Regions from separate parts of the Pseudarthrobacter sp. W1I19 genome, predicted to be linked through region 2. Evidence: riboswitches for the same ligand, from Rfam matches in the RefSeq annotation. Region 2 holds a riboswitch; the other holds the start of a gene.
What was found. A riboswitch is a leader RNA that binds a small molecule or an ion and turns the genes downstream of it on or off. The one in region 2 is predicted to bind glycine.
Positions count from the first base shown of each region.

Region 1: it holds a riboswitch for glycine, as region 2 does, so the genes downstream of both, gcvP (aminomethyl-transferring glycine dehydrogenase) here and gcvP (aminomethyl-transferring glycine dehydrogenase) in region 2, are expected to answer to the same signal.

Region 1 is NZ_JAUSZR010000001.1:3,603,614-3,619,234, forward strand. It holds gene gcvT (glycine cleavage system aminomethyltransferase GcvT) at 1-1,121, opposite strand, end outside; gene gcvP (aminomethyl-transferring glycine dehydrogenase) at 1,126-4,068, opposite strand; glycine riboswitch at 4,246-4,344, opposite strand; gene QF038_RS16640 (TetR/AcrR family transcriptional regulator) at 4,439-4,978, opposite strand; gene QF038_RS16645 (MFS transporter) at 5,045-6,625, shown strand; gene QF038_RS16650 (Dps family protein) at 6,723-7,202, opposite strand; gene QF038_RS16655 (nitrilase-related carbon-nitrogen hydrolase) at 7,418-8,446, shown strand; gene QF038_RS16660 (agmatine/peptidylarginine deiminase) at 8,488-9,513, shown strand; gene QF038_RS16665 (APC family permease) at 9,510-11,063, shown strand; gene QF038_RS16670 (hypothetical protein) at 11,131-11,679, opposite strand; gene QF038_RS16675 (DUF4193 domain-containing protein) at 11,964-12,266, opposite strand; gene QF038_RS16680 (hypothetical protein) at 12,359-12,562, opposite strand; gene QF038_RS16685 (FAD-binding oxidoreductase) at 12,754-14,175, shown strand; tRNA gene QF038_RS16690 (tRNA-Thr) at 14,211-14,284, opposite strand; gene QF038_RS16695 (thioredoxin domain-containing protein) at 14,454-15,341, opposite strand; gene otsA (alpha,alpha-trehalose-phosphate synthase (UDP-forming)) at 15,521-15,621, shown strand, end outside.
Region 2 is NZ_JAUSZR010000001.1:427,069-442,689, reverse strand. It holds gene lipA (lipoyl synthase) at 1-833, opposite strand, end outside; gene QF038_RS01995 (L-serine ammonia-lyase) at 847-2,274, opposite strand; gene glyA (serine hydroxymethyltransferase) at 2,362-3,687, opposite strand; gene gcvH (glycine cleavage system protein GcvH) at 3,684-4,067, opposite strand; gene gcvT (glycine cleavage system aminomethyltransferase GcvT) at 4,209-5,342, opposite strand; gene gcvP (aminomethyl-transferring glycine dehydrogenase) at 5,347-8,229, opposite strand; glycine riboswitch at 8,391-8,488, opposite strand; gene QF038_RS01970 (MFS transporter) at 8,676-10,013, opposite strand; gene QF038_RS01965 (GntR family transcriptional regulator) at 10,234-10,959, shown strand; gene QF038_RS01960 (enolase C-terminal domain-like protein) at 11,110-12,456, shown strand; gene QF038_RS01955 (aldehyde dehydrogenase (NADP(+))) at 12,453-13,937, shown strand; gene QF038_RS01950 (fumarylacetoacetate hydrolase family protein) at 13,934-15,127, shown strand; gene QF038_RS01945 (Na+/H+ antiporter) at 15,284-15,621, shown strand, end outside.

The DNA.
Region 1 (15,621 bases), 3.2 Mb from region 2:
TCGACGACTCCGAAGGGCTCTGCCTTGCCGCGGAGATCGATGTCCAGTGCCGTGCCGGGCTGGGTGAACTCGACGTCGACGTATGCCATGGCTATGGGGTAGCCGAGGGTGGGCGAGGGCTGGCCGGAGGTGACCTCGCCGACGACGCTGCCGTCCTTGAGGACCGGGTAGTGGGCTCGGCCGGCGCGGCGGCCCAATCCCTTGAGCCCGACGAGCCTGCGCCCGGCGGTGGAGCCGGCGCCCGCTTCCTTTTTGGCTGCCAGGGCGGCCTTGCCCACGAAGTCGCCTTCCTTGGACAGGGCGACGACGGGTCCCAGGCCTGCTGCGAACGGGTCGCCCTGCAGCGACAGTTCATTGCCGTAAAGGGGCATCCCCGCTTCGAGCCGGAGGGAGTCGCGGGAAGCCAGGCCCGCGGGCGTCAGCTCCCCGTCGTCGGCGATGGCAACAAGCGACTGCCAAAGCCCGGGGGCGTCGTCGTTGGACACAAAGATCTCGAAACCGTCTTCGCCGGTGTAGCCGGTCCGGGCGAGCAGCAGGGCCAGCCCTGCGCCGCCCACCAGGAAGGGGACCTCGACGGCGGCGTAGTACTTCAGTTCCGCCACGAGGCCGTGGTGGGCGGCCGGAACCAGGCGGAGCAGCAGCTCCTGCGCCTTGGGGCCCTGCACCGCGATCAGCGAAGTGGTATCGGAAGCGTCGTCCACCTGCACGTCGAACCCGGCAGCCCGCTTGGCCAGTTCAGCGGCCACCACGGCGGCATTGCCGGCATTGGGGACCACCAGGAAGACGTCGGTGCCGTCGGCAGCCAGTGGCCGCCGGTAGGTGATGAGGTCGTCGATGATGCCGCCGTCCTCGTTGCAGATCAGCGAGTATTTGGCTTTGCCCACGGGCATAGCGGAAATTTTTCCCACCAGGGCGTAGTCCAGGAACGCGGCGGCCTCCGGCCCGGTGACCCAGACCTCGCCCATGTGGGAAAGGTCGAACAGCCCGGCGCTCTTGCGGACGGCATGGTGCTCGGCGAGCTCGGAGGTGTACTTCAGTGGCATCTGCCAGCCGCCGAAGTCGGTAAAGGAGGCACCCAGCTTCTTGTGCTCCGCGTAAAGAGCGGTGTACTTCTCACTCATGCGGTCAGCCTTCCGAGCCGGTGGTTGAGCTTGTCGAAACCTCGAACTCGGAAAGCGGCGGGCAGGAGCAGATCAGGTTGCGGTCTCCGGCTGCCCCGTCGATGCGGCCCACCGGCGGGAAGTACTTGTCCTGCCTGAGCGATTTCACCGGGAACACTGCCTGCTCGCGCGGGTAGGCGCGGTCCCAGTCGCTGCTGATGGCGGCGGCCGCGGTGTGCGGGGCGTTGCGCAGCGGGCTGTCCGCGACTGAGAACTCGCCGTTCGCCACCTGGTCGATTTCGGCACGGATGGAGATCATGGCCTCGATAAACCGGTCGATCTCGCCGAGGTCCTCGGATTCGGTGGGTTCCACCATTAGGGTGCCCGCAACGGGGAACGCCAGGGTGGGTGCGTGGAAGCCGTAGTCGATGAGGCGCTTGGCCACGTCCTCCGCGGTGACGCCGGTCTTCGCAGTCAGCTCGCGCAGGTCCAGGATGCACTCGTGCGCTACCAGTCCGCCTTCACCGGTGTACAGGACCGGGAAGAAGTCGTTCAGCCGGGCGGCGACGTAGTTCGCGGCGAGCAGGGCGGACTTAGTGGCCTCGGTGAGGCCCTGGCCGCCCATCAGCTTCACGTAGGCCCAGGAGATGGGCAGCACGCCGGCTGAGCCATACTTGGACGCTGAGATCGGCACGTCGTTTCCCTCGGTCCACGTTGCAGCATTGCCGGGCATAAACGGTGCCAGGTGCGCCTTGGCAGCAACCGGTCCCACGCCGGGTCCGCCGCCGCCGTGCGGGATGCAGAAGGTCTTGTGCAGGTTCAGGTGCGAGACATCGCCGCCGAACTTGCCCGGCTGTGCCAGCCCCACCAGGGCGTTGAGGTTGGCCCCGTCGATGTACACCTGGCCGCCAGCGGCGTGGACAGCGTCGCAGACTTCCCGCACGTCGGCGTCATACACACCGTGAGTGGAGGGGTAGGTGATCATGATGCAGGACAGGGCCTCCTTGTGGGCCTCGATCTTGGCGTACAGGTCGGTGTGGTCGATGGTGCCATCCGGCGCTGTGGCCACCACAACAACCTTCATGCCCGCCAGCACAGCCGACGCGGCGTTCGTGCCGTGTGCCGAGGCCGGGATCAGGCAGATGTTGCGCTGCTGGTCGCCCCGGGAGTGGTGGTAGCCGCGGATGGCAAGCAGGCCGGCGAGCTCGCCCTGTGAACCGGCGTTGGGCTGGATGGACACCTGGTCATACCCGGTGATTTCGGTCAGCTGTGCTTCCAGATCGGCAATCAGCTCGCGCCAGCCTTCGGTCTGGGAGTCGGGGGCGAACGGGTGGATGGAGGCGAATTCGGGCCAGGAGATGGCTTCCATCTCGGCGGTGGCGTTCAGCTTCATGGTGCAGGAACCCAGCGGGATCATGGTGCGGTCCAGGGCCAGGTCCCGGTCGCTAAGCTTCCGGATGTAGCGCAGCAGCTGGGTCTCGGACCGGTGGGTGTTGAACACCGGGTGCTGCAGGAAGTCGGAGGAACGTTCGACGGCGGCGTCCAGGGCGAAAGCGTCACCCTCGGCTTCAACCGCGGAGGCGCCAAAAGCTTCCAGCACCCCGGCGACGATTGCCGGCGTCGTCGTTTCATCGGTGGAGAAGCCCACCGTGTCCGCGTCAATGCTGCGCAGGTTGATGCCCTTGGCTTCGGCGGCGGCGACAATGCCCGCGGCCTGGCCGGGAACGGAGACCGTGACGGTATCGAAGAAGCTGGTCTGCAGCACGTCGAAGCCGGCGGCTTTGAGGGACGCCGCGAGGGTCTTGGCGTGGGTGTGCGCGGACCGGGCGATCGCCTTCAGGCCCTCCGGGCCGTGGTACACCGCGTACATCGAGGCAACGATCGCCAGCAGGGCCTGGGCGGTGCAGATGTTGGAGGTGGCCTTCTCGCGGCGGATGTGCTGCTCACGGGTTTGGAGGGCCAGACGGTAGGCGGGCACTCCGGCGTTGTCCTTGGAGACCCCCACCAGGCGGCCGGGCATGGAGCGTTCCAGGCCCTTCTGTACCGCCATGTAGGCGGCATGCGGGCCGCCGTAGAACAACGGGACGCCAAAACGCTGGGCTGAGCCAACGGCGATGTCCGCGCCCTGCTCGCCGGGAGGCGTGATGAGGGTGAGTGCCAGGAGGTCGGCTGCGACGGTGACCAGCGCGCCGCGTTCCTTCGCCTCGGCGATGACGGCGGACTGGTCCCAGACCCGGCCGGAAACGCCGGGCTGCTGGAGGACAACACCGTTGATAGCGCCGTCGGGCAGTCCCTGGGCGAGGTCAGCGACCTCCACCTCGAAGCCGAGCGCCTCGGCACGGCCCTTGACGATGGCGATGGTCTGCGGCAGGCAGTCCGCATCCAGCACCGTCTTGCCGTCCCGGGCGGCTGCGTTCTTGTTGGCCCGGCGCATCATCAGCACGGCCTCGGCCACGGCGGTGGCTTCATCCAGCAGGGAAGCATTGGCGATGGGCAGCCCCACCAGGTCCTCGACCATGGACTGGAAATTCAGCAGTGCTTCGAGGCGGCCCTGGGAGATCTCGGGCTGGTAGGGCGTGTACGCGGTGTACCACGCCGGGCCCTCAAGGATGTTGCGGCGGATCACCGGCGGGGTCACGGTGTCGTAGTAGCCCTGGCCGATCATCTGCACAGCGGTTTTGTTCTTCGCCGCCAGCCTGCGCAGCTCAGCGAGCGCCTCGACTTCGCTCAGTGCGCCGGCCAGCTCCAGTGCCGAATCCTGGCGGATGTCCTTGGGCACGGCGCTGTCAACCAGCGCATCCACGCTGTCGTAGCCCACGGCTTTAAGCATGGTGTCGACGTCGGCCTGGCGGCGGGCGCCGATGTGCCGGTCAACGAAGGTGGCAGCCGGAGCAGTGGCGGGAATGGCCGGGGCTGGAAGGGCGGAGGCTGGGGAGGCGGACGAGATAGCAGTCACGAGGAACTCCATACATAAGGCGGCGCAGGGTACGCCACATCGATTCGGGTCCTCCCCGCTCTGTAACTGGACCTGAGAGTTTCCGCGTTCCCTGCTTGCGCCGGTCCCGCTTGCACCGTCGGTGAGCACAGCAGTCCAGGATTCGGGACGGTCTCCCGGGGCGGACAGCGTGCTGCTTTCCAGAGGTGCCTCGCCGCGGCGGTACATGGGCCTGTGAGATTCCTGGGGAGGTATTGCTCCTACGGCGCCTGCTTGTACCTTCTGGCAGAACTCTCCCGCCGCAGATCAAAGGCTATTCAATTAGGTTGTTTTTGCTGGCGGCCGCAACGGCCGGCACATGCACCAATTCTCCTATGGCACTGCCCCCGGGGCAAATGAACGGCTAGCCCCGCAGCCGCTCGACGGCGGCCAGCAGTTCCTTCACATCGGCCTCCCGGCTTCCGGCCTTTCCGGACGGCCCACTCTCCCACATGGCGTTGAAGTACAGCCCGTCCCCCATGTAAAGCACAGCTTTTGCCATGGCCGGGCCCACATCTTCGCCGATGAGCTCCAGCCACTGGTGCTGGATGGCAGCGAAGCGGCGGCGGGCTTCCTCGTGGGCCACTTCAGCCAGGCGCGTGGCGGCGACGAAGGACCGGTCCATGGGGGTGTCGGACCAGAGCGATGACCGAATGAAATAGGCAGCCGCCCCTTCCGGTGCCGCCGCCATGGCGTCGAGGTCCTCCCCCGCCAGGCGGTCCAGCCGCTCAAGGGTGGCCGCGATCAGCGTTTCCTTGTTGGGGAAGTGGTACAGCAGCCCGCCCTTGGAGACGCCTGCCCGTTTCGCCACGGCATCCAGGGTGGCGGCACGTTCCCCCACGTCAATCAGGAGTTCTTCAAAGGCGTCGAGGACTGCATCCCGCGCCACGGGTTTTCTGGCCATGGTTCCTATCATGCATTGCCTGGAACGGGTTTCTTAACTGTACCGTCCGGACGGTACAGTTAGACGATGACCGCTTCCTCCTCCGCGCAGCAGAACCACTACCGCCTGAACGCAACAGCGAGCCAGGCACCTGCATCGCCCCGGGGCACCGGGCGCGACTGGCTCGCACTGGGACTGCTGATGTTCCCGGTACTCCTGGTGGCCGTCGACAACACGGCACTGACGTTCGCGCTGCCCGCGATAGCGCGGGCACTGGACACCTCGGGTGTCGAACTGCTGTGGATTGTGGACGCCTACCCGCTGGTCCTGGCCGGGCTGCTGGTTGCCATGGGAAGCCTGGGTGACCGGATCGGGCGGCGCCGGTTACTGATCATCGGCAGCATCGGCTTCGCCGCAGTGTCAGCCGCAACGGCATTCGCTCCCAGCGCCGGCTGGCTGATCGCAGGCCGCGCCGCGCTGGGGTTCTTCGGAGCGATGCTGATGCCCTCCACGCTGTCCCTGATCCGCAACATCTTCCCGGACCCCAACCGCCGCCGGCTCGCCATCGCCATCTGGGCCGCCGGGTTTTCCGGCGGCGCCGCCCTGGGACCGATCTTCGGCGGCTGGCTGGTGGAACAGTTCTGGTGGGGAGCGGTCCTCCTGGTGGCCGTGCCCATCATGCTTCCGCTGCTGGCCTTTGGCCCGGCGTTCATTCCGGAGTCCCGCGACCCCAAGCCGGGCAGGGTGGATGCTCCGAGCATCCTGCTTTCACTGCTGACCATGGTGCCGGTGGTGTACGGCATCAAGGAGTACGCCACCGAAGGACCAAACCCTTTGGCCCTGGGAAGCATCGCCTTCGGGCTGGCCATGGGCGCCGCCTTTGTCCGCCGCCAACACCGGCTGGACAGTCCCCTGCTGGACATGTCGCTGTTCCGGAACCGGGTATTCAGCATGGCCATCACGGCGAACATCCTGGCCCTGTTCTCCTTCAACGGCTTTATCCTCTTCCTGGCCCAGCACCTCCAGCTCCTTGAAGGCATGTCCCCTTCGGCCGCAGGAGTGGCCATGATTCCGGCCCTCGTGGCCACCGTGGTGGCGGGCCTCGCGGTGGTGCCGCTGGTCCGGAAGATCCGCCCTGGCTTCGTGGTGGGCGCCGGTCTCGCCATGAGCGCTGCCGGGTACAGCATGGTGACGTTCGGCAGCCACTCCAACGGGCCGGCGCTCCTGCTGGCAGCCCTGCTGGTCCTGGCACTGGGCGTGGGGACGGCGGAGACCATCTCCAACGACCTCATCCTCGGCAGTGTTCCGGCAGAGAAGTCCGGAGCCGCGTCGGCGATTTCGGAAACGGGATACGAGGTTGGCGCACTGCTCGGCACGGCGGTGCTGGGCTCCATCCTCACAGCCTCCTACCAGCACAACCTGCAGCTGCCCGCCGGCATCGCGGAGGCCGCCGGTGGCCAGGGCGCTGCACATGCCGGGCAGACCCTTGCCGGAGCCATGGAACTGGCGGCCGGACTGCCCGCTCCGATGGCCGACGCCCTGCGGCAGGCTGCCGGCGCCGCCTTCGATTCAGGGGTGCATGTCACCGCGGCGATCGGACTGGTACTGATGGCGACGGCGGCAGTACTTGCCGCCGTCGTCCTGCGGAAAGTGCCCAAGGCCGGCTAGGGGCAGCATGCTGGCATGGGGCGGGCCAAAAGCAGCGCCCGGTGCCGGACTTCGAAGTCCGGCACCGGGCGCTGAATGCTTTGCAGGCCGAGGTGGACTACTTTGAGTCGGGCGCCGTAACGCTGGCTGTGGCCTTCAGGGTCTCGGCGTTGACCATCCACGCGAACTGCTCGAGCTTGGCGATGAATTCGTGCAGGAGGTCGGCAGACGTTGGGTCTTCCTCGTCCACTTCGTCATGGACCTTGCGCATGGTGCCCACGGCCGCCTCAAGGGCGGCCACGATGCGCTCAATCGCGTCCTTGGTGTTGATGAGGCCCTCCGGAAAAGGAGCGAGGCTGGTGGATTCAGCCACGGTGGAGCTGCGCCCGTCCGGAAGGGCATGCAGTGCCCGCATCCGTTCGGCCGCATCGTCAGCGAACTGGCGGGCGGCGTCGACGATTTCGTCCAATTGCAGGTGGAGGTCGCGGAAGTTGGTTCCCACGATATTCCAGTGTGCCTGCTTGCCCTGGATGTGCAGTTCGATCAGGTCCACGAGCACAGCCTGAAGGTTGTTGGTCAGTGTCGGTGAAGCTTTCATGCGTCCTCCTCGATTGGTCCAGTAATCCTGACGCTATCAGCCCTTCACGGTGCAGGCAGTGGACGCTGCAGCAATTTCTCAGTGAGCTTACTAACCCTGCGCGGAGCGACATAAAAGAACGTGATTCATATTTTCCCTTGCATCCGCGGCCGCGGCACCGCATACTAAATGAACGTCATTCATTTAGTGACCATCGTCTCACTGGAGTAGCAAACATGATTGAAATTTCCTGCCTCGGCGCACCCGCTTCCCTGGCCCGGACAACGCAGTCCGCCCGGCCCGCCCTGCGCGTCGGCGTGGTCCAGCACCGGTGGCACGCGGACAGCGCCGTCCTCGAGGCTGAACTGGACGAGGGCATTGGCCGGGCAGCCCGGCTGGGAGCCTCCGTGGTCTTCCTGCCAGAGTTGACACTTTCGCGCTACCCCGCGGATACCCGCCCGCACAATGACCCCTCCGAGGGACCCACCAGGACCCGACCCTCGGATATTGCCGAAGACCTGCTGACCGGCCCCACCTTCCGCTTCGCTGCCGAAGCTGCCCGCCGCCACGGGGTATCCGTCCACGCGTCCCTGTACCAGCGTGCGGAGAACCCGGACGGCCAGGACGACGGCCTGGGACTGAACACCGCCATCCTGGTCTCCCCGGCCGGCGAGCTCCTGGCAAGGACGCATAAGCTCCATATCCCCGTCACCGCCGGATACTACGAGGACAAGTTCTTCCGCCAGGGACCGGCCGCCGCCGACGCCTATGAAGTCCACGCTCCCGCCGAACTTGGCGGCGCGAGGCTGGGAATGCCCACCTGCTGGGACGAATGGTTCCCGGAGGTTGCCCGGCTGTACTCCCTGGGCGGGGCGGAAATCGTGGTGTACCCCACCGCGATCGGCTCCGAACCTGACCACCCGGATTTCGATACCCAGCCGCTGTGGCAGCAGGTCATTGTGGGCAACGGCATCGCCAACGGCCTGTTTATGGTCGCCCCGAACCGCTGGGGCAGCGAGGGCACGCTGAACTTCTACGGTTCGTCCTTTATCTCCGATCCCTACGGCCGCATCCTGGCGCAGGCGCCGCGGGACGAGTCCGCCGTCCTCGTGGCAGACCTGGACCTGGACCAGCGGAAGGACTGGCTGACCCTGTTCCCGTTCCTTGCAACGCGCCGGCCGGACACCTATGGCCGCCTCACCGAGCCGGTCCGCCAGAATGAACTCCTGGGCGGCGAGCGCGGTTTCGCAGAGGTCTGCTCGTGACCGCCCCGCACCAGGACGCCACCGCCGCTCCGCAGTGGCGGATGCCTGCCGAGACTGCCCGCCAGGAGCGGCTGTGGATGGCCTTCCCTGCCGGCGGCTATACGCTGGGCGAGTCCACTGAGGCCGCCCATGCTGCCAGGACCACCTGGGCAGCTGTGGCGAACGCCGCCGTCGAGTTCGAGCCCGTCATCATGGTGGTGGACCCCGACGACGTCGAAACGGCCGCCGCTTACCTACACCCCGACGTCGAGGTGATTACCGCCCCGCTCAATGACGCCTGGATGCGGGACATCGGCCCCACCTTCGTCTTGGACGGTGACGGGCAGCTCGGTGCGGTGGACTGGGTATTCAACGGCTGGGGCGGCCAGGACTGGGCCCAGTGGGACAAGGACGCCCTGATCGCCGGCGAGGTGGCCGGCCGGTCCGGCGCCAGCCATCTCGTGTCAGCACTGGTCAATGAGGGCGGCGGGATCCAGGTGGACGGCCAGGGAACCGTGCTCGTCACAGAAACCGTGCAGCTGGATCCCGGCCGCAATCCCGGCCTCAGCAGGGCCGACGTCGAGCAGGAACTGGCCCGCACCGTCGGTGCCACCCATGTGGTGTGGCTGCCGCGCGGCCTGACCCGCGACTCCGAGCGGTTCGGCACCCGCGGCCACGTGGACATCGTGGCCGCCATCCCCTCCCCCGGCACGCTCCTGGTCCACTCACAGGAAAACCCGGAACACCCGGACTTCGAGGTCTCCCGGGAAATCATCGACTTCCTTCGCGGCACCACCGATGCCGCCGGGCGGCAGTGGAACATCATCGAAGTCCCCGCCCCGGAAACCCTTCGCGACGACGAAGGCTTCGTGGACTACAGCTACATCAACCACGTGGTGGTCAATGGCGGCGTCATCGCCTGCAGCTTCAACGACCCCCAGGACGACAAGGCCCTGCAGATTCTGGCAGAGGCCTACCCCGGACGGCGTATTGTCGCCATCGACGCACGCGAGCTTTTTGCCCGCGGCGGGGGGATCCACTGCATCACCCAACAGCAGCCCGCTGCCTCCCAGAAAGTGGTGTCATGACAGAAACCATCCGCACCGGCGCCTCCGCCGGCGGAGCCGGAAAGCCGGCAAACCCCTCCGGAGTCTCCCCTAAGGGCCTGAAGGGCGGGCAGCTGGGACTCCTCGCCGTCGTTGTCCTTGGTATCTCCACCATCGCCCCGGCGTACACGCTCACCAGCGCGCTGGGACCCACCGTCAACGAAGCCGGACTGCAGCTGCCCGTCATCTTCCTCATCGGGTTCATCCCCATGATCCTGGTGTCCCTGGCGTACCGGGAGCTCAACGCCGACTCCCCGGACAGCGGCACCACCTTCACCTGGGTGACCAAGGCCTTCGGCCCGTGGGTGGGGTGGATGGGCGGATGGGGGCTCCTTGCAGCCAACATCATCGTGCTGTCCAACCTGGCCGGCGTGGCGGTCGACTTCTTCTACCTCTTCCTCTCCCAGCTCACCGGTGCCCCGGAACTGGCTGACCTCGCGGCCAACAAACCGCTGAACGTGCTCACCTGCTTTGTGTTCGTAGCCCTTGCCGTGTGGGTCAGCTACCGCGGCCTGCACACCACCAAACTGGTGCAGTACGGCCTGGTGGGCTTCCAGCTGCTGGTACTGGGGCTGTTCGTGGGCATGGCCTTCGCCAACTGGTCCACCTCCGAAACGGCCATCCCGTTCAGCTGGGAGTGGTTCGACGTCACCAAGATCGAGACATTTGGCCAGGTGGCTGCGGGAATCTCGTTGTCCATCTTTGTGTACTGGGGCTGGGACGTCTGCCTGACCGTCAACGAGGAAACCGCTAACGGTAAAAAGACAGCGGGCCTCGCAGGTACTCTGACCGCCCTCATCGTCCTTGGGATCTACCTGCTGGTCAGCATCGCCACCATGATGTTCGCCGGCGTCGGGGATACCGGCAACGGCCTGAACAACACGGAAATCCACGAGAACATCTTCACCGCCCTGGCCTCCCCCATCATGGGCCCGTTCGCAATCTTGATGTCCCTGGCCGTGCTGTCCAGCTCCGCCGCCTCGCTGCAGTCCACGTTTATGTCGCCGTCGCGCAGCCTGCTGGCCATGGCCCACTATGAAGCATTGCCGGAGCCGTTCAGCCGGGTGAGCAGGAAGTTTGCGACGCCGGGCTACGCCACCGTTGCCGCCGGCATCCTGTCCGCGGGGTTCTACGCAGTGATGCACGTGCTCAGCGAAAACGTCCTGAACGACACCATCCTGGCGCTCGGCCTGATGATCTGCTTCTACTATGGGCTGACGGCGATCGCCTGTGCCTGGTACTTCCGCAACAGTGTCTTCAGCAGCCTCCGCAACTTCCTGCTGCGGTTCCTCTGCCCCGTGCTGGGTGGCGTGGGCCTGTTCGTGGTGTTCTTCCAGACGGCCGTGGACAGCCTGGCACCGGAGTTCGGCAGCGGCTCGGAAGTGTTCGGCGTGGGCCTGGTGTTCGTCCTCGGAGTAGGCATCCTGGCCCTCGGCGCGGTGTTTATGCTGGTGATGTCCCGGCTGCGGCCCCGGTTCTTCCGCGGGGAGACCCTGAAGCAGGACACCCCGGCCCTGGTGGTCCCCGAGTAAGGTTCCTGCAGGCACAAAAAAGGTGCCGCATCCCGGATCAGCGGGGTGCGGCACCTTTTTGTGTCCATCACCAGAAGTGGGCCACGTCCACGATCAGGCGGGAACCGGAACCTGGGCCATCCAGTGTCAGGACCCTGAAGGGCAGCCGGGCACGGACGCCCAAGCCAATACTGGTGTAGCCCTCGAAGCTTCCGGCGTAAACCACTTGCCGGAAGGTCTGGTAACCGGCCACGTTAGACAGCTCAGCCTTGGCGGCCGGGTTGTACGTGACGTTACCCTTCTGGTCGTACGAGGGTGCGTTCACGGTGACCTGCAGGCGCGCATTGCCCTGCACCGGAATGGTGAAGCCGGAGCCGTCCTGGACAATGTTCGGGACGTATCCGACGGTATAGCCCTTGACGGGGCCGTTGAGGTCAACCACCATCCGGTCGAAGCAGTAATGCTGCCCCGTCCGAACGTTGGTGACGGATGCGGTGCTCAAATCCGGCGCCGTTTTGGCGAGGGACCCCCATGCGAGACCGCAATACGAGGTGGCTGCCGAGGCGGGCCCCGGTGCCAGGATTCCCAGCCCGACGGCCGCAAGGAGCGCCGTGAGCCAGAGGAGGAGTTTCTTCATTGTGGGTGCCATCCAGAGGAAGTGGTGCGGTTGGATAGCTCAAGCGTAGGAGTGTCGGGAGCCCGAAACGAGGGTTGTGGCCGCTTCGGCGTGCAACCGTAAGGAACACTGGTTCCGTGTCACGCCGCTGTAAATCCCGCGGGTTTTTACCGTCCAACTTAACCGTTCCGGTGCCGTTTCTGGACCCGGCTGTTATGCCGGATAACGGTGCCGGAACCACGAAAGAGCGCCGGTCACCCGAGAGGTGGCCGGCGCTGTTTTAAGCTGTCGCGCGTCGCGGGATTCTAGCCTTCGCACTCGCGGCAGTACTTCATGCCGTTCTTTTCGCGGGCCACCTGGGAACGGTGACGGACCAGGAAGCACGATGAGCAGGTGAATTCGTCTGACTGCTCGGGAACAACAATGACGGTCAGTTCCTCGTTGGAAAGATCGGCACCGGGCAGGTCGATGCCCTCGGCCGTGTCGTTTTCGTCAACGTCGATCACCGCGGTCTGGGCGTTGCCGCCGCGGGATGCCTGCAGGGCCTCCAGGGAATCGGCGGGAGACTCTTCCTCTTGCTTGCGTGGAGCATCGTAATCGGTAGCCATAGCGAGTTCACTTTCGTTGCTGCACAGCGCCATTTCAGGCACCTCAGTGAAGCAGTTTAGGTCACAATGCCCTCACCCACGCAATAGTGTGTTCAAGCAGACAATTCAGGGGGTTCCGGGGTGGTTTCTGAATGGGTTCGGCGGACCTGATCCGCCCCTGCGGCCACTCCGCTCAGGGCCGGCAGCCACCCCCATCTCGTGGCATCAGCCATCGCATCGGCAGCCTGTCCCGGGGTGTCAAAGTAGAAGGCATCCGCCAGCCAGGCGCGGACCCGGGCGGGAAATTGTATGGTCATGCGGGCGACGCTACGCAGGCATTGTTGTGGGTGCGTTTCGTCCCGGTCTCGCGCACATTAAAACGCCACGTGAATACGGCGGCAGGCAGTCCTAAAAAGAAGTTGTTGACCCGTCCAGGGGCCGATCCTAGAATCACCGCACCGGTATTCCTGCTGGATTATTACCGCCTTTTGATCTGGAAGTATCAGCGATGGCCATAGTTCATGAACACCTTCCGGAGCCGGACGTCCAGCAGTCGCTGCACGAGTTGCGCGGGCAGCTGCGGGGATCGTTGATCGAGCCGCAGGATCCCCTGTACGACGAAGCACGCGCGGTGTGGAACGGCATGGTCGATCTGCGTCCGCGGGCCATCGCCAGGGCAGGAGCCGTATCCGATATTGACATAGTCCTGGCCAGTGCGCGGCGCAGCGGCCTCGCACTGGCCGTCCGCGGCGGCGGGCACAACATCGCCGGCCACGGCACTGTCGACGGCGGCCTGGTCCTGGATCTGGGAGCCCTCCGGGAGGTACGGGTGGACGCGCAAAGCAAGCGGGTCGTCGTCGGGCCCGGAGCGACCCTTGGGGACGTGGACCGGGCCACGGCCGCACAAGGCCTGGCGGTACCCCTGGGAGTCATCAGTGGAACGGGAGTGGCAGGACTTACCCTGGGCGGCGGCGTCGGCTGGCTGACCCGGACCGGAGGGCTCAGCCTGGACAACCTGGACTCCGTAGACGTGGTCACCCCTGCCGGCGAGCACGTGCACGCCAGCGCGGAAGAGAACCCGGAGTTGTTCTGGGGAGTGCGCGGCGGTGGCGGGAACTTCGGCGTGGTGTCCTCCTTTACCTTCCGCGCCCTCGCCCTGCGGGCAGCACCGTTGGGCGGCAACCTCTTTTACCGGCCGGAGCACTGGCGAAATGCCCTCCTCGCCTTCGATGCCTGGACCAGGGCACTGCCGGACGAGATGAATCCCATCGTCTCGTTCCTGGTGCTCCCGGCCGACTTCGGCATGGGCAGTGAGCCCTGGATGGCTATTGGATTCGCTTGGGTCGCCGAGGATCATCAGGCCGGCCTGGCGCTGGTGGGCCAGCTTCGCGCCGCTGCCCCGCCCGACGGCGAGGAGGTGGGACTGACGTCGTGGCCTGAATGGCAAAGCGCCATGGACGCCGTCTTCCCCAAGGGTTCGCGCGGCTATTGGAAGAACGTTTCGTTCTCGCGGCTGGACGAGGAGGTGGTGGACGCCGTGCTGGGTTTCGCTTCCGAGCTGGCCTGGGAAGGAACGGGCATCGATATCCATCATCTGGAGGGTGCGTTCGGACGGGTACCCGAAGACGCCACGGCGTTTCCCAACCGGTCCGCGCGGTACTGGCTGAACGTTTACGGGTTCTGGCGTGACGCGGCGGAGGACGAACGGCTGACAGCATTCGCCCACAAGGCCTACTCCGTGATGCGGCCCTTCGCGGAGCAGGGCGAATACGTCAACTTCCTGGGAGCGGAAGTGGGAGTGCAGGCGCCGGACGCCGCCCGCAGCGCCTACGGACAGGACAAGTACCAGCGCCTCGTGGCCCTCAAGGACCGTTACGATCCGCAGAATCTCCTGCGCCTGAACCACAACATTTTGCCATCGGGCGGCTAGGGGGCCGGCGCGGCCGGCAGCGGGCAAAAAAATAGAGCCCCCTGTCGGATTCGAACCGACGACCCCCGCTTTACAAGAGCGGTGCTCTGGCCAACTGAGCTAAGGAGGCTTGCCCTGGCGGGCGGGCGCCGTGACGGCGCTACATAAGGTTAGCCCAAGTCCTCCCGGTGGTAAAAACGCCGCCCTTTGTCCAAGGCCGGGAGAACCGCCGGGCGCAGGAAACGGGCAACAAAAAGGGCCCGCCGCCGGAATGATCCGGCAGCGGGCCCTCAAAGCCCTTAAGCCTTCGCGTCGATCGCTGCCTGGAGGAAATCGGGGAATGGGGTCTGGGCGCTATCACCCTTGCCCCACTGCTTGCCGTCCACGAAAACTGTGGGGGTGCCGGTGACGCCGATGGCTGAAGCTTCCTTCGTGGTGAACTTCACGAACGGCCGGTAGGTCTTCTCGTCCACGCAGCTGCTGATGTCAACACCGAGGTCGGAGGCCATGCTCTTGAGCTTGTCATCCGAGAGCCCGGCGCCGCCTTCAGCAGGCTGGTTCGCGAAGAGCGCATCCACAAACTCCGCGTACTTCTCCGGCGATTCGTTCACAACACAGGCGGCGGCGTTGGCAGCCCGGGACGAGTAGTTCGTGGTGGAGCGGCTGTCCAGGAACCCGAGCGCGCGGTATTCCACCGTAATCTTGCCCTCGTTGCGCAGGGACGTGAGCTGCTCGTTGTACTGGGCCTCAAAGTTCTTGCAGACCGGGCAGATGAAGTCGATGTAGAGCACAACCTTCACCGGCTTGCCCGCCTCGGCCTCGGCCCCGGGAGCCACCACTTCGGCCGGAGCAGCCTGCGGCGGCGCGCCAACCGCAGCTGCGTCAACAGTGGCCGGGTCCAGTTTGGCCACTTCAGTGTTCGCCAGCAGCGTGACGCCGCCGTGCACATTCCCGTTGGCCGGCGTGGGTCCCTGGTCGGCTATGGGCGCATTCTGCTTCATTGAGGTGGTCACCACCAGTGCCACCACCACCAGGATGGCCACCACGGCGGCCACAATCCCCCACCCGATCAGCAGCTTGTTGCGCTTGTCCTTTTTCAGCTGCGCTTCGCGGATCAGGCGCGCTTTCTCGCGGGCCTCCGCGGTGCGCTCAGCCTTGGACTTACGTACTTCGTTTGCGGGGCTCATGTGTTCCTTGGGTCGATCGACGAGGGGGACCAGTTCGTGGCAACCCCCTCATTTTAGGGGAGAAAGCTGAGAGCTTGCTGTTTCAAGTATTCCTCGGGGTTGACCAACGGACGAATAGCATGGAAGATTCCGTCCCGTTAGGGTGGGCTAAGAGGCACAAGCAACCCCAGGGGGCAGCAATGCAAACACCCGTCCAGGAAAAACCCGCCACCGCAGCCGCATCCGGCGCCGCCGACGCGGGCCACAGCGCCGAGACAAAGTACGACTTTATGGTGGTCTC
Region 2 (15,621 bases):
AGCTCGGTGGCCTCGTCCTGCAGGTCCACGAATTCCTGCGGCTTGACCCACCGGTCCACGGGCAGGTGCCGCTCACTCGGGCGCAGGTACTGGGTAATGGTGATCAGGTCACACCCGGCCTCATGCAGGTCACGCAGGGCTTCGGAAATCTCCTCGCGGGTTTCGCCCATGCCCAGGATCAGGTTGGACTTGGTCACCATGCCCAGGCTCCGGCCCTGCGTGATCACATCCAGGGACCGCTCATACCGGAACGCCGGCCGGATCCGCTTGAAAATCCGCGGCACGGTCTCCACGTTGTGCGCGAACACCTCGGGCTTGGAATCGCAGATCGCGGCGATGTGCTCGGGTTTGCCGGAGAAGTCCGGGATCAGCAGCTCCACCCCGGTGCCCGGGTTCAGCTCGTGGATCTTCCGGACCGTCTCGGCGTACAGCCACACGCCCTCGTCCGCCAGGTCGTCCCGGGCAACACCGGTGACGGTGGCGTAGCGCAGCTGCATGGCCTGCACGGACCGGGCCACCTTGGTGGGTTCGAACATGTCTACCGGGGAGGGCTTGCCGGTATCGATCTGGCAGAAATCACACCGCCGGGTGCACTCGGACCCGCCGATCAGGAACGTGGCTTCCTTGTCCTCCCAGCACTCAAAAATGTTGGGGCAGCCGGCCTCCTCACACACCGTGTGCAGGCCCTCTTTTTTTACCAGGTTCTTCAGCCCCACGAACTCCGGGCCCATCTGGACCTTGGCCTTGATCCACTCCGGCTTGCGCTCCACCGGAACAGCAGAGTTGCGCTGTTCCACGCGCAACAGCTTCCGGCCTTCAGGTGCCAATGTCATTTCCGTACTTCCTTCAGCATTCGACGACGTTGACGGCGAGGCCGCCCATGGCCGTTTCCTTGTATTTGGAGCTCATGTCCTTGCCGGTCTCGCGCATGGTCACAATGACCTCATCGAGCGAGACCCGGTGGGAACCGTCGCCCCAGAGCGCCATCTTCGCGGCGTTGATCGCCTTCGCCGCCGCGATCGCGTTCCGTTCAATGCAGGGCACCTGGACCAGGCCGCCGATGGGGTCGCAGGTCAGGCCCAGGTTGTGTTCCATCGCGATCTCGGCCGCGTTTTCCACCTGGGCCGGTGTTCCGCCCATCACCTCGGCCAGTCCCGCCGCTGCCATGGACGACGCCGATCCCACCTCGCCCTGGCAGCCCACCTCAGCCCCGGAAATGGACGCCTGCTCCTTGTACAGCACCCCCACCGCACCGGCGGCGAGCAGGAACTTCACCACAACGTCGTCACGGTCCTCCTGCGACGCGTTCTCCATCCCCGGCGCGAAATGCAGCGCGTAGAACAGCACCGCCGGGATGATCCCGGCCGCACCGTTGGTGGGGGCGGTGACCACCCGGCCGCCGGAGGCGTTCTCCTCATTAACCGCCAGCGCGATCAAGTTAACCCACTCCTGCCAATACTTCTGGTCATAGAAGTCCTCGTCCTGGCCTTCACTGTCAGGCCGTGAACTTTCCTTTTTCAGCCGGTCGTACCAGTCCGGCGCCCGACGGCGGACCTTCAGTCCCCCGGGCAGCACGCCTTCGCGCTTCAGGCTGGTGGCCACGCAGTCCTCCATCACCGACCAGATATGCAGCAGGCCTTCGCGGATCTCGTCGGGAGTGCGGCTGTCCTCCTCATTGACCCGCATCACGTCGCTGATGCCCAGGCCGGTTGCCCGGCAGTGCTCCAGCAGCTCGGCGGCGGTGCGGAAGGGCAGCGGCAGTTCCTTCTTGGATTCCTCGAGCTCCTGCTGTGCCGCGTCCTCCTCGCCCTCGCGGACGATGAAACCACCCCCCACCGAGAAAAACGTGGCGGTGTGCAGGACGTTGCCCTCGGCGTCGGACACCGTGAACGTCATGCCGTTGGTGTGCCGGGGAAGGACGGTCAGCGGCCGCAGCACCATGTCCTTCACCCCATACGGCAGCGGGACCGCACCAGCCAGCTGCAGCGTGCCGGTATCGGCGATTGCGGCCAGCCGTTCCTCCACCTCGTCAGGCAGGATCAGCTCCGGATGGAACCCCTCCAGCCCCAGCAGGACTGCGGTCATGGTGCCGTGCCCGTGGCCGGTCGCCGCGAGCGAACCATAAAGGTCCACCCGCAGCGACGCCACGTCCGCGAGCTTGCCCAGGCCTTTGAGCTCCTCCGCAAAAACGGCAGCAGCCCGCATCGGGCCCACAGTGTGGGAACTGGAAGGCCCGATGCCAATGGAAAAGAGGTCAAAGACTCCAACAGCCATGCGCGATTCCTAACAGAAGAGGTGCGGTGGTTCAGGGGGTTTCGACAGGCTCAACCACCGGTGGTTGAGCCTGTCGAAACCTGGTGCTCAACTAGCGACGTCGGCGACGCCCGGGTAGAGCGGGTGGGCGGCGGCGAGGGCCTCGACTCGGTGACGCAGGCCCGAAAGGTCTGCATCGGCGTCGGCCGTTAATGCCTCGGCGATGATGTCCGCAACCTCCCGGAAGGCGTCCTCGCCGAACCCGCGGGTGGCCAGCGCGGGCGTGCCGATGCGCAGGCCGGACGTGACCATCGGCGGGCGGGGGTCGAACGGCACGGCGTTGCGGTTCACCGTGATGTCGATGGCCGCGAGCCGGTCCTCGGCCTGCTGGCCGTCGAGCTCGCAGTTGCGCAGGTCAACGAGGACCAGGTGCACATCGGTGCCGCCGGAGACCACGCTGATGCCCTTGGCGCTGACATCGGGCTGGACCAGGCGCTCGGCCAGGATCCGGGCGCCGGCCAGGACTCGCCCCTGGCGCTCCTTGAACTCGGCGGATCCGGCGATCTTGAACGCTACAGCCTTGCCGGCGATCACGTGCTCCAGCGGGCCGCCCTGCTGACCGGGAAACACCGCAGAGTTGATCTTCTTGGCGATGCCGGCGTCGTTGGTCAGGATGATGCCGCCGCGCGGACCGGCGAGGGTCTTGTGCGTGGTGGAGGTGGTGACGTGCGCGTGCGGCACGGGCGACGGGTGCAGCCCTGCGGCCACGAGGCCGGCGAAGTGCGCCATGTCCACCATCAGGTAGGCGCCAACGGAGTCGGCGATGCGGCGGAACTCGGCGAAGTCCAGCTGCCGGGCGTAGGCGGACCAGCCGGCCACGATCAGCGCCGGCTTGTGCTCCTGGGCCAGACGCTCCACCTCGGCCATGTCCACCGTGTGGGTGTCCTCGCGGACGCCGTACGGCACCACGTTGTAGAGCCTGCCGGAGAAGTTGATCTTCATGCCGTGGGTCAAGTGGCCGCCGTGAGCCAGGTTCAGGCCCATGATGGTGTCGCCCGGCTTGATCAGCGCGTGCATCACCGAGGCGTTGGCCTGGGCGCCGGAGTGTGGCTGCACGTTGGCGAACTCCGCGCCGAACAGCGCCTTGATCCGGTCGATGGCGAGCTGTTCGATGACATCCACGTGCTCGCAGCCGCCGTAGTAGCGCTTGCCCGGGTAGCCTTCGGCGTACTTGTTGGTCAGCACCGAGCCCTGCGCCTGCATCACGGCGACGGCGGTGTGGTTCTCGGAGGCGATCATCTCCAGGCCGTCACGCTGGCGGGTGAGTTCGTCGTCGATCTTCGCGGCGATCTCGGGGTCCAGGGCGGACAGGTCGGCGTCCAGCGACGGGGAGACTACCTGCTCAAAGGCCGCTGTTGCGGCAGTGGCGCTCACAGCTCGCCGCCGTTGGCTGCTGCGTACTCTTCGGCGGACATCAGCGGGCCCTCTTCGGTGACGGCCACCTTGAAGAGCCAGCCGGCGCCGTAGGGATCGTTGTTGATCAGGGCGGGATCGGAGACCACTTCGTCGTTGATCTCCACCACTTCGCCGGTCACGGGTGCGTAGAGGTCCGAGACCGACTTGGTGGATTCCACCTCGCCGCAGGTCTCCCCCGCGGTCACCGTGGAGCCAACCTCGGGCAGGTCCACGTACACGATGTCGCCCAGGGCTTCGGCAGCCACTGCGGAGATTCCGACGCCGGTGGGCCCGGATCCGTCAGAAGCAATCCACTCGTGCTCGGCCGAGTATTTGAGTTCAGCAACAACTTTCGCCATGTGTATTTCCTTAGTTAGGTGTGTGAAAAGTGAGAGAGCGTTTGGTTTAAACCCGCATTAATTGAGAGAGCGTTTGGATGGGCCGCGAGGGTTTCGACAGGCTCAACCACCGGTGGTTGAGCCTGTCGAAACCCAGGTCCGTTACTTCTGGCGTTTGTAAAACGGGAGCTCTACTACTTCGAACGGCTCTGCCTTGCCGCGGAGGTCGATGTCCAGGGCGGTTCCGGGTGCTGAGTGTTCGACGTCGACGTATGCCAGGGCGATCGGGTAGCCGAGGGTAGGGCTCGGCTGGCCTGAAGTCACCTCGCCCACTACGTTGCCGTCCTTGAGAACGGGGTAGTGGCTGCGGCCGGCGCGGCGGCCCAGGCCTTTGAGGCCCACGAGCTTGCGGCCGGAAGTGGAACCGGCGCCCAGTTCCTTGAGCTCGGCCAGCACGGCCCTGCCCACGAAGTCGGACTCCTTCTTGAGCGACACAACCGGGCCCAGTCCGGCGGCGTAGGGGTTGCCTTCACGGGAGAGTTCGTTTCCGTAGAGCGGCATGCCGGCTTCGAGGCGGAGCGAGTCGCGGCAGGCCAGGCCTGCGGGGATGAGCCCGTGGCCGGCGCCGACTTCGAGCAACCCGTCCCACAGGCCGGCGGCGTCCTCGTTCGGGATGTAAATCTCGAAGCCGTCCTCGCCGGTGTAACCGGTGCGGGCCAGCAGCAGTTCCTGGACAGTACCGTTGACGGCGATGCCTACCTCAACAGCGGCGTAGTACTTCAGCTCCGTCACCAGCGGGTGCTGCGCGGCGGGAACCAGTTTCAGGAGGATGGCTTCGGCGTTCGGTCCCTGGACGGCGATCAGCGAGGTCTCGGCGGACACGTCCTCCACGGTGACATCGAAGTTTGCGGCACGCTCGGCCAGCACAGCGGCAACCACCGCAGCGTTTCCGGCGTTGGGGATCACCAGGTACTTGTCTTCGGCCAAGCGGTAGGAGATGAGGTCGTCGATAATGCCGCCGTCTTCCTGGCAGATCAGCGAGTACTTTGCCTTGCCCACGGCAACGGCGGACAGCTTGCCGACCAGTGCGTAATCGAGGAATGCAGCGGCGTCGGGGCCTGAGACCCAGACTTCGCCCATGTGGGAGAGGTCGAACAGGCCGGCGGCGTTGCGCACGGCGTGGTGCTCGGCCAGTTCGGAGCTGTATTTCAGGGGCATCTGCCAGCCGCCGAAGTCCGTGAAGGAGGCGCCGGCAATCTTGTGCTGCTCATACAGCGCGGTGTAGTTCTCAGTCATGGGATCAGCCTTCCAATCCGGTGGTTGAGCTTGTCGAAACCTCGAACTCGGAAAGCGGAGGGCAGGAGCAGACCAGGTTGCGGTCCCCTGCTGCGCCGTCGATGCGGCCCACCGGCGGGAAGTACTTGTCCTGGCGGAGCGAGGCCACAGGGAAAGCGGCCTGCTCACGCGGGTAGGAACGGTTCCAGTCAGAGGAGACGACGGCGGCTGCCGTGTGGGGCGCGTTGCGCAGCGGGGAGTTCTCCACCGGGAAGTCGCCGCCGGCCACCTGGTCGATTTCCTTACGGATGGTGATCATGGCTTCGATGAAGCGGTCGATCTCCGCGAGGTCCTCGGACTCGGTGGGCTCCACCATCAGCGTGCCTGCCACCGGGAAGGACAGTGTGGGGGCGTGGAAACCGAAGTCGATGAGGCGCTTGGCCACATCCTCGGCCGTGACGCCGGTCTTGGCTGTCAGGTCGCGCAGGTCCAGGATGCACTCGTGGGCCACCAGGCCGCTGGTGCCGGTGTAGAGGACCGGGAAGTGCTCATCCAGGCGGGTGGCAACGTAGTTCGCGGCGAGCAGCGCGGACTTGGTGGCTTCGGTGAGGCCCTGGCCGCCCATCAGTTTCACATAGGCCCAGGAAATGGGCAGCACACCCGCGGAACCGAAGCGCGAAGCGGAAATCGCGACTCCGTGCCCGGCCTCATGCGCGGCTTTGTTTGCGTCACCGGGCATGAACGGTGCCAGGTGCGCCTTGGCAGCAACCGGTCCGACGCCGGGTCCGCCGCCGCCGTGCGGGATGCAGAAGGTCTTGTGCAGGTTCAGGTGCGAGACGTCGCCGCCGAACTTGCCCGGCTGGGCAAGCCCTACCAAAGCGTTCAGGTTGGCCCCGTCAACATACACCTGGCCGCCGGCCGCGTGGATTGCGTCGCAGACTTCGCGGACATCCGAGTCGTAAACGCCGTGAGTGGACGGGTAGGTGATCATGATGGCCGAGAGGACGTCCTTATTGGCCTCGATTTTGGCCTGCAGGTCCGCGTGGTCAATGGTGCCGTCGGCAGCGGTGGCCACCACAACAACCTTCATCCCGGCCAGGACGGCGGAGGCGGCGTTCGTACCGTGCGCCGACGCGGGGATCAGGCAGACGTTGCGCTGTGCCTCGCCCCGGGAGTGGTGGTAGCCGCGGATGGCCAGCAGGCCGGCGAGTTCGCCTTGGGAACCGGCGTTGGGCTGGATGGACACCTGGTCGTACCCGGTGATCTCGGCGAGGTCCGCTTCCAGCCCGGAGATCAGTTCACGCCAGCCGGCAGTCTGGGAATCAGGAGCAAAGGGATGGATCGAGGCGAACTCGGGCCAGGAAATGGCTTCCATCTCCGCTGTGGCGTTCAGCTTCATGGTGCAGGAGCCCAGCGGGATCATGGTGCGGTCCAGCGCCAGGTCCCGGTCGGAGAGGCGGCGGATGTAGCGCAGCAGCTGGGTCTCGGAGCGGTGGGTGTTGAACACCGGGTGCTGCAGGTAGGTGGAGGTGCGCAGCACCGGCTCCGGCAGCTCAAATCCGGCAGCCTCAGCCACGGGACCGGCGCCAAAGGCGATGACAACCGCGGAGAGGACCTCCGGCGTCGTGGTTTCATCGACTGACACGCCAACTGTGTCCGCATCGATGAGGCGCAGGTTGATGCCGCTGGCTTCGGCGGCGGTGATCACTTTGGCGGCTTTGCCGGGGACGCGGACGGTGATGGTGTCGAAGAAGGTGTCGGACACCAGTTCGCGGCCGGCGATCTTAAGCGTGGTGGCCAGGGCACGGGCGTTGTTGTGGACGGTTTCGGCGATCGCCTTCAGGCCGTCGGGGCCGTGGTAGACCGCGTAGAAGGAGGAGACGATGGCCAGCAGCGCCTGCGCAGTGCAGATGTTGGAGGTGGCCTTCTCGCGCCGGATGTGCTGCTCGCGGGTCTGCAGGGCCAGGCGGTATGCGGGGACGCCGGCATTGTCCTTGGAGACGCCCACGATGCGGCCGGGGAGCGTCCGCTCCATGCCGTCGCGGACCGCCATGTAAGCGGCGTGGGGTCCCCCAAAGAACAGCGGCACGCCAAAGCGCTGGGTGGAGCCGACGGCGATATCCGCGCCCTGCTCGCCCGGCGGAGTGATCAAAGTGAGGGCAAGCAGGTCGGCTGCGACGGTGACCAGCGCACCGCGGTCCTTGGCCTCGGCGATGACGGCGGACTGGTCCCAGACCCGGCCGGAAACGCCAGGCTGCTGGAGGACCACGCCGTTGATGTCGCCGTCGGGCAGGCCGCCCGTGAGATCAGCGATTTCCACCTCGAAGCCGAGGGCTTCGGCGCGGCCCAGCACGATGGCGATGGTCTGCGGGAGGAGGTCGGCGTCCAGGACGGTCTTGCCGTCCTTCGCGGTCTTGTTCTTGTTGGCCCGGCGCATCAGGAGCACGGCCTCGGCCACGGCGGTGGCTTCGTCGAGCAAGGAGGCGTTGGCCACGGGAAGTGCCGTGAGGTCCTGCACCATGGTCTGGAAGTTCAGCAGCGCCTCGAGCCGGCCCTGGGAGATTTCGGGCTGGTAGGGGGTGTAGGCGGTGTACCAGGCGGGGGCTTCGAGGATGTTGCGGCGGATCACCGGCGGGGTCACGGTGTCGTAGTAGCCCTGGCCGATCATCTGCACGGCCATCTTGTTTTTGCCGGCCAGCTTGCGGAGCTCGGCGAGGACCTCGACTTCGCTCAGCGCGCTCTCGAGGGTGAGCGGCTTATCCTGGCGGATGGAATCGGGCACGGCGCTGTCAACGAGGCCATCAACGCTGTCGTAGCCGACGGCCTTGAGCATGGTGTCGATGTCGGACTGGCGGCGCGCGCCGATATGGCGGTCTGCGAAGGTGGTGGGGGACGACTGAACCGTCATAAGAGGAACTCCATAATTCAGGTGGTGCCGGAGCACCACGTTGATTCGGGTTCCTCCCCGCTCTGTATTGGACCTGAGAGTTTTGCGTTGTCCTGCCGTTTCGCAGGGCGCCGCTTGCACCGTCGGTGAGCCCGGTTGCCCGGACTGCTTTCCAGAGTTGCCTTGCCGCGGCGGTACGTGGGCCTGAGAGATTCCTGGGGAGGATTTGCTCCTACGGCGCCTGCAGAACGTACCGGCAGGACTCTCCCGCCGCAGATCATAAGCACGTGCCACTGGTGGGTGACACGGCTCACAGATTACAGGACGTTGGGGCGGGATGCAAAACGAGGGCCGGTTTCAGGCGGGCAGACGATGGCGCCACCTCCCGCCGTCGCGCGCTCCCTTGAGCCGATACGAGCGGAAGCCCCGGCCGGGTAACTGGCCGGGGCTCCGTACTCAAGGGAACGTCACACGTTGGCGGGTTCGGCCACCTTCAGCGGTTCGATCTTGCCCATGACGAACAAGTAGTTGGCGGCACCGATCAGGGCCACCGCCCCGATGACGGCCAGCGGCGCCACGAAGGAGCCGGTCTGGTCCACAAGGACGCCGACGAGGATGGGCGTGAAGATGCCGGCCAGGTTGGAGGCGAAGTTCTGCAGTCCACCGATGGATCCGACGTGGCGGGAGCTGGGGGCAACGTCGGCCGGAAGCGACCAGATGCCGGTGGCTGCGACGGTCAGGCTGGAGTATGCCACGGACAGCAGGGCCAGGGCCATCCAGGCCTCGGGTACCAGCGCGGCAAACATGATGACGGAACCGCCGGCGAGGCCACCGGCGATGGCGGTCTTGCGGACCCGCGTCACCGATACGCCCCGCTGGACGGCGCGGTCGGCTACATAGCCGGCGAGCCAGCCGAACAGCACGGCGCAGATCCCGGGGATGGCGCCGAAGAAGCCCAGCTTGAGCAGGTCGAAACCGCGCTCCTTGACCAGGTAGCTCGGGAAGAAGGTGATGAAGAAGTAGATGGCGCTGTTGAGGCAGAAGAAGCCGAACATCATGCTCAGGATGGTCCGGTACTTGAACAGTGCCCGCCAGGGAAGCTTTGCGGCACCCTCGTCGTCATTGGCTGCGCTGCGCGCACCGCCGTCCTGGATGTAGGCAACTTCGGCGGCGTCCGCCGTCGGGTGCTCCTCGGGGCTCCGGTAGACCTTCCACCACACGGCGGCCCAGATAAGGCCCGCAACGCCGATGATGATGAACACGGCATGCCACGAGGTGAAGGCAACAATCAGGGTGACGATGGGCAGGGCGATCACTGCACCCACGCGGGATCCGGAGTCCCAGATGCTGGTGGCAAACGCCCGCTCGCGGACCGGGAACCAGGTGGCCACCACTTTGGCCGCGGTACTCGGGGCGGGGCTTTCGCCTACTCCGAGCAGAAACCGGGCCGCGAACAGGGACCAGAAACTCGTGGCCGCGGCGGTAGCCATGGTGAAGATGGACCACCATACGGCTGCCAGGGAGAAGGACCTGCGTGGGCCCACCTTGTCCACGTACCAGCCCGCGGCCAGCTGGCAGAAGTCGTAAGCCCAGAAGAAGGCCGCGAAGATCAGGCCCTGCTGGGTAGCGGAAAGTTCGAAGTCCTTGCCCATAAACGGCAGGGCAACGCTGAGGCTGGACCGGTCGAGGTAGTTGATGCTGAGGCCGATGAAGGCGAGCCAGATGATCATCCAGCGTTTGCGGGTCATGGCGCGGGGAGCCTTTGGGGAAGTTTTAGGGGCAAGCCTACTGCTGATGGCAGTCATACGGTCTCCTTTGACGTAAGGGCGGGCTTTGCGCGCAGTGTCATCGGGAGTGGCTGGGCGCAGTTTTTGAAGGACAATCATATAGGAATGCTATTAATCATATATGGATAGTGATCCAGGACAACCCCCTGGCGCAGAAACTCTTTCCCAAGGCGCTTTGGCGCCTGTGGCTTATGATTCCCACAGCAACTCCAGTCACCATGCAAAGAGGTAAAGAAGCGTGCCACCACGTCAATCGTCCGATCCCGCCCGCTCCAAGGCGGCTGTGATGGACGTCTATGCGGCCATGCGGGCCTCGATCCTCAACGGTGAGATCGAGCCCGGCACGCGAATCAACATCGACGCCGTCTCGCGCAGCATGGGCGTTTCCCAAACTCCTGTCCGGGAAGTGCTGCAGCGGCTGGAGGGCGACAATCTGGTGGTCTACACGCCTGGGCGGGGATACAGCACCACTCCCCTGCTGGGCCTGGATGAACTGCGCTCCCTTTTCGAATTCCGGCTGCTGGTTGAACCGTGGGCAGCCCGGGCCGCGGCGGTGGACCGGCTCGCCAATCCTGCCCGCTCACTGGAGAAGGAACTGTCGGCTTTCCAGGGCGTCATCCAGGCCGGCGGGGACCTGCGGCAGGACCTGGTGGCCCACGACACCCGCTTCCACGACACCATCCTGGCTGCAGCAGGAAATCCCGTAGTGCGCCACGCCTTCGCCCAGACGCACTGCCACCTGCACACCTTCCGCCTCTACCCCGCGGACGTCGACGGCGCGAGCACCATGGCCGAGCACTCGGCAGTACGGGAGGCCATCCAGGCCTGCCGGCCGGAGGAAGCGGAGGCGGCGATGGCCCTGCACATCAGGAATTCGTTTACGCGCTTCGCACAGGCATTCGAGGGAGCAGTGGATCTGGAACCCCTTGAGGAAGGCGGTCCCCCCAGGACCCGCATCGTCTAGTCCCATTCACCAGGAAGCCCGGCCTTGCGCCGGGCTTCTTTTTGCCGTCAGACCGGGCAGGTACTTGATCCACATCACTATTCCTATATGATTATGAGAATTCATATAGGAACTGCCCCACACTCCTCCCAACGCAGAGAGAAGCACAGCATGCCTTCCATTACTTCCATCCGCACCCAGGACGTCCGTTTCCCCACGTCCCTGGAACTTGATGGCTCAGACGCGGTCAACGTGGACCCCGACTACTCCGCCGCCTACGTGGTGATCCGCACTGACGCGGGTGACGAAGGCCACGGGTTTGTGTTCAGCTGCGGCCGCGGCAACGAGGTCATCACCCACGCCATCGATGCCTATGCCACGCTCCTGCAGGGCCGTGACATAGGCGAGCTGATCTACGACCTCGGCGGTGCGTCCAGACGGCTCATCCACGATTCACAGCTGCGCTGGCTCGGGCCGGAGAAGGGCGTCACCCAGATGGCGGCCGGTGCCCTGATCAGTGCGCTCTGGGACATCCGGGCCCGGCGGGAAAACAAGCCGCTGTGGCTCCTGCTCAGCGAGATGCCGGCCGAAGAGGTTGTGGACGTGGTCGATTTCACCCATATCCGCGACGCCCTCAACCCGCAGCAGGCACTGGACATCCTGCGGGCGGGCGAAGACGGCAAGGCGGCGCGCATCACCGAACTCAAGGCGGACGGCTACCCGGCCTACACCACCTCACCCGGCTGGCTGGGCTACAGCGACGAAAAGCTGGTCCGGCTCAGCAAGCAGGCCGCCGCTGACGGCTTTTCCATGATCAAGCTCAAGGTGGGCGGGGACATCAACGATGACCGCCGCCGGATGGCCCTGGCCCGGGAAGCCGTGGGCGGGCTTCCCATCGCCATTGACGCGAACCAGCGGTGGGAGGTGTCCGAGGCGATCGAATGGGTAAACCAGCTGGCCCAGTTCAACCCGTACTGGATTGAAGAACCCACCAGCACTGACGACATCCTGGGCCATGCCGAAATCCGCAAGGGCGTCTCCCCGGTCCGGGTGGCCACCGGTGAGGCAGTCGCCAGCCGGATCGTCTTCAAGCAACTGCTGCAGGCCGGCGCCATTGACGTTCTGCAGCTGGATTCCACCCGGGTAGGCGGTGTCAACGAGAACATCGCCAACCTGCTGCTCGCCGCCAAGTTCGGCGTCCCGGTCTGCCCGCATGCCGGCGGAGTGGGCCTCTGCGAACTGGTGCAGCACTTCTCCTTCTTCGACTACGCCGCCATCACCGGCAGCCAGGACGGCCGGATGATTGAATACGTGGACCACCTGCACGAGCATTTCGCCGAGCCCGTCCGCATCATCAACGGCCGCTACGGTGCCCCGCAGCTGCCCGGAACCGGCGCCGAGATGCTGGCCGCCTCCCGGGCCCGGTGGGAATTCCCGGCCGGAGCAGGCTGGGTGGAAGTAGGCGGCCGCGCCGCAGTCACCGGAGCCCAACTGGCACAGGCGGGTGGGGCTCGATGACCACCAGTGCCGCTGGGCTGCGGGCCTCCGTCGACGCAGCGCACGCCGCCTTCGAGAAGGCGCGGACCGCGGATCCCTCCACCCGCGCGGGTTGGCTCGATGCCGTCGCGGCCGGGCTGGAAAAGGACGCCGATGTGCTCGTGGCCCTCGCAGCGAAGGAAACGCACCTCGCCGAGGCGCGGCTCCGCGGCGAGCTGAAGCGCAGCACCTTCCAGCTGGGCCTCTTCGCCGACGAGATCCGTAACGGCGAGCACTTTGACGCCACCATTGACCACGCCGACCAGGAATGGGGCATGGGCCCGCGGCCGGACCTGCGCCGCTATAACGTGCCACTCGGCGTCGTGGGCGTTTTCGGCGCCTCCAACTTCCCCTTTGCCTTCAGCGTGATGGGCGGGGACAGCGCCTCGGCGCTTGCCGCCGGGTGCGCCGTGGTGCACAAGGCGCACGACGGCCACCTGCAGCTTGCGCTGCGCACCGCGGAGACAGTGGTGGCCGCCCTCGATGCCGCCGGGGCGCCGTCGGGCCTCTTCTCCCTGGTCACCGGGCGGGCCGCCGCCGAGGCACTCGTTGACCACCCCCTGGTCAAAGCCATCGGCTTTACCGGCTCGACGGCGGGCGGCCGCGCTTTGTTCAACCGTGCCGCCGCCCGGCCCGAACCCATTCCGTTCTTCGGCGAACTTGGGGGCATCAACGCCGTCTTTGTCACCGGCAAGGCCTGGAATGCCCGTGCCGGCGAGATCATCGGCGGGTACGCCAACTCCTTCACCCTGGGAATGGGCCAGTTCTGCACCAAGCCGGGGCTGCTGTTCGTTCCCCGCGGGCACTCGGATGCAGTCCGGACCCGCCTGGAGCAGGCGCTGGCAGGATTCACTCCGGCACCACTGCTCAGTGAGCGCCTGCACGAGGGCTTCACCGGTGCCGTGCGCGGCCTGCGCGCCACGAAGGGTGTGGACGTGCTGGTGGAGGGCGATTTCGCGGAGTGCCCGGCGCCTACCGTGCTGCGCACCTCGGCGGCCGCGGTCCGCGAGGATCCGTCCATCCTGCGGCAGGAGATGTTCGGGCCGGCCAGCCTCATGGTGGAGTACGGGGACGAGTCAGAACTTCCGGCCCTGGCGGGCCTCCTGGAGGGGCAGCTCACCACAACCCTGCAGGCGGAAGCGGACGACGACGTCGCGGACCTGGCCGAACGGCTCACCGACATCAGTGGCCGGGTCCTGTGGAACGGCTGGCCCACGGGCGTCACCGTCAGTTACGCCCAGCACCACGGCGGGCCCTACCCTGCCACCTCGTCCAACACCACCTCGGTGGGGACGGCCGCCATCCGGCGTTTCCTGCGCCCTGTTGCCTACCAGTCCTTTCCCGTGGAGCGGCTGCCCGAGCCCTTGCAGGACGCCAACCCCTGGCGGGTGCCGCAGCGCGTCGACGGCGAATGGCGGCGGCCGGGGACTGACTCCGGAACGCGGGCCGGTGAGGTGAAGTGAACACATTGAAGGACTTCAGTTCCGTGCTCCCCGAGGACGCGGACTCCGCGCTCCTCATCGGCCGGATTTGGGACCCCCAAGCGTCCGGCCCGCGCGTCGTCGCCCTTCAGGGCCAGGACGTGTACAGCCTCCAGTCCCTCGCCGGGACGGTTTCGGAACTTCTCGAACGTCCCGGCCTGGTGGCGGATGTCCGGGCCGCAATGGCCTCGCCGCAATGGTCGGTTTCCGAGATCATCGGGGCGTCACTGGCCCGCGACACCACCCGGCCGCACCTGCTGGCGCCGGTGGACCTGCAGGTCATCAAGGCCTGCGGCGTGACGTTTGTGGACAGCATGGTCGAACGCGTCATCGAGGAGCGCTGCGGCGGCGACGCCAGCAAGGCCCAACAGACCCGTGAGCTGGTGGCGAAGGCGCTGGGCGGCAGCATCGCGTCCATCCGGCCGGGCTCCCCGGAAGCCGCCGAGGCCAAGAAGGTGCTTATCGCCGAGGGGCTGTGGTCGCAGTATCTCGAGGTGGGTATCGGGCCGGACCCTGAAGTGTTCACCAAGGCCCCGGTGCTGTCCTCGGTGGGGCTCGGCGCGCAGGTGGGGATTCCCTCGTTTTCCCGCTGGAACAACCCGGAACCCGAGCTGGTGCTCGTGGCCACGTCCGCGGGCTCTGTGGTGGGTGCGACTTTGGGCAACGACGTCAACCTGCGCGATGTTGAAGGCCGCAGCGCACTGCTGCTGGGCAAGGCGAAGGACAACAATGCGTCCAGTGCACTGGGTCCTTTCATCCGGCTGTTCGACGGAGGATTTACGCTGGACACTTTGCGTGACGAGGAGATCCTGCTGCGGGTGGAGGGCAGGGACGACGGCTATGTGCTGGAGGGCCGCAATTCCGTTGCCCGGATCAGCCGGCCGTTCGAGGAACTGGTGGCCGCAACCCGCGGACGCCACCACCAGTACCCGGACGGCTTTGCGCTGTACACCGGCACCCTTTTTGCCCCCACGCAGGACCGGGACGAGCCGGGGCAGGGTTTCACCCACAGAATGGGCGACACCGTGACCATCCGCAGCCGCCACCTTGGTGCGCTTGTCAACCAGGTGGGCCGGGCTGAAGATCTGCCGGAATGGTCTTTCGGGCTTCGGCAACTGTTCGAATACCTGCATCAGCAGCGCCTGCTGGCCGGTGCCGGCGCGGCGCGCTAAGCGCCAGGCGCGAGGCACGCGTCACTGCTTGCCTGGCGCGGCTGCGCGCTTTAGGGGACAGGACGACGGCGGGACGCCCCGCCGTCGTCCTGTCCCCTACGAGTTAAGGGCAGCGCCCGCGGGGACACCCTTGGCAGGGCCTGAGACAATGGCCGAATGGAGATCGCCCTGGGACTTCTGGTTCTCGTTGCGGTGGTATGCGCCGGAAGCGCGCTGGGCCGGAAGCTGAACATTTCGGTTCCTCTGCTGCTGGTGCTGGCCGGCGTGATCGGCTCCTTCCTCCCGTTTGTTCCGGACATTGAACTGAACCCTGAACTGGTCCTCGTGGGCCTTTTGCCGCCGCTGCTGTACGCCGCGGCGCTGCGGACGTCGCTGTTCGATTTCGGTTCCAACCGCCGGGCCATCGGGCTGCTCTCGGTGGGCTACGTGATCTTCGGGACCATCACGGTGGGCCTGGTGGTCTGGTGGCTGTTCCCGGAGATCCCGCTGGCCGC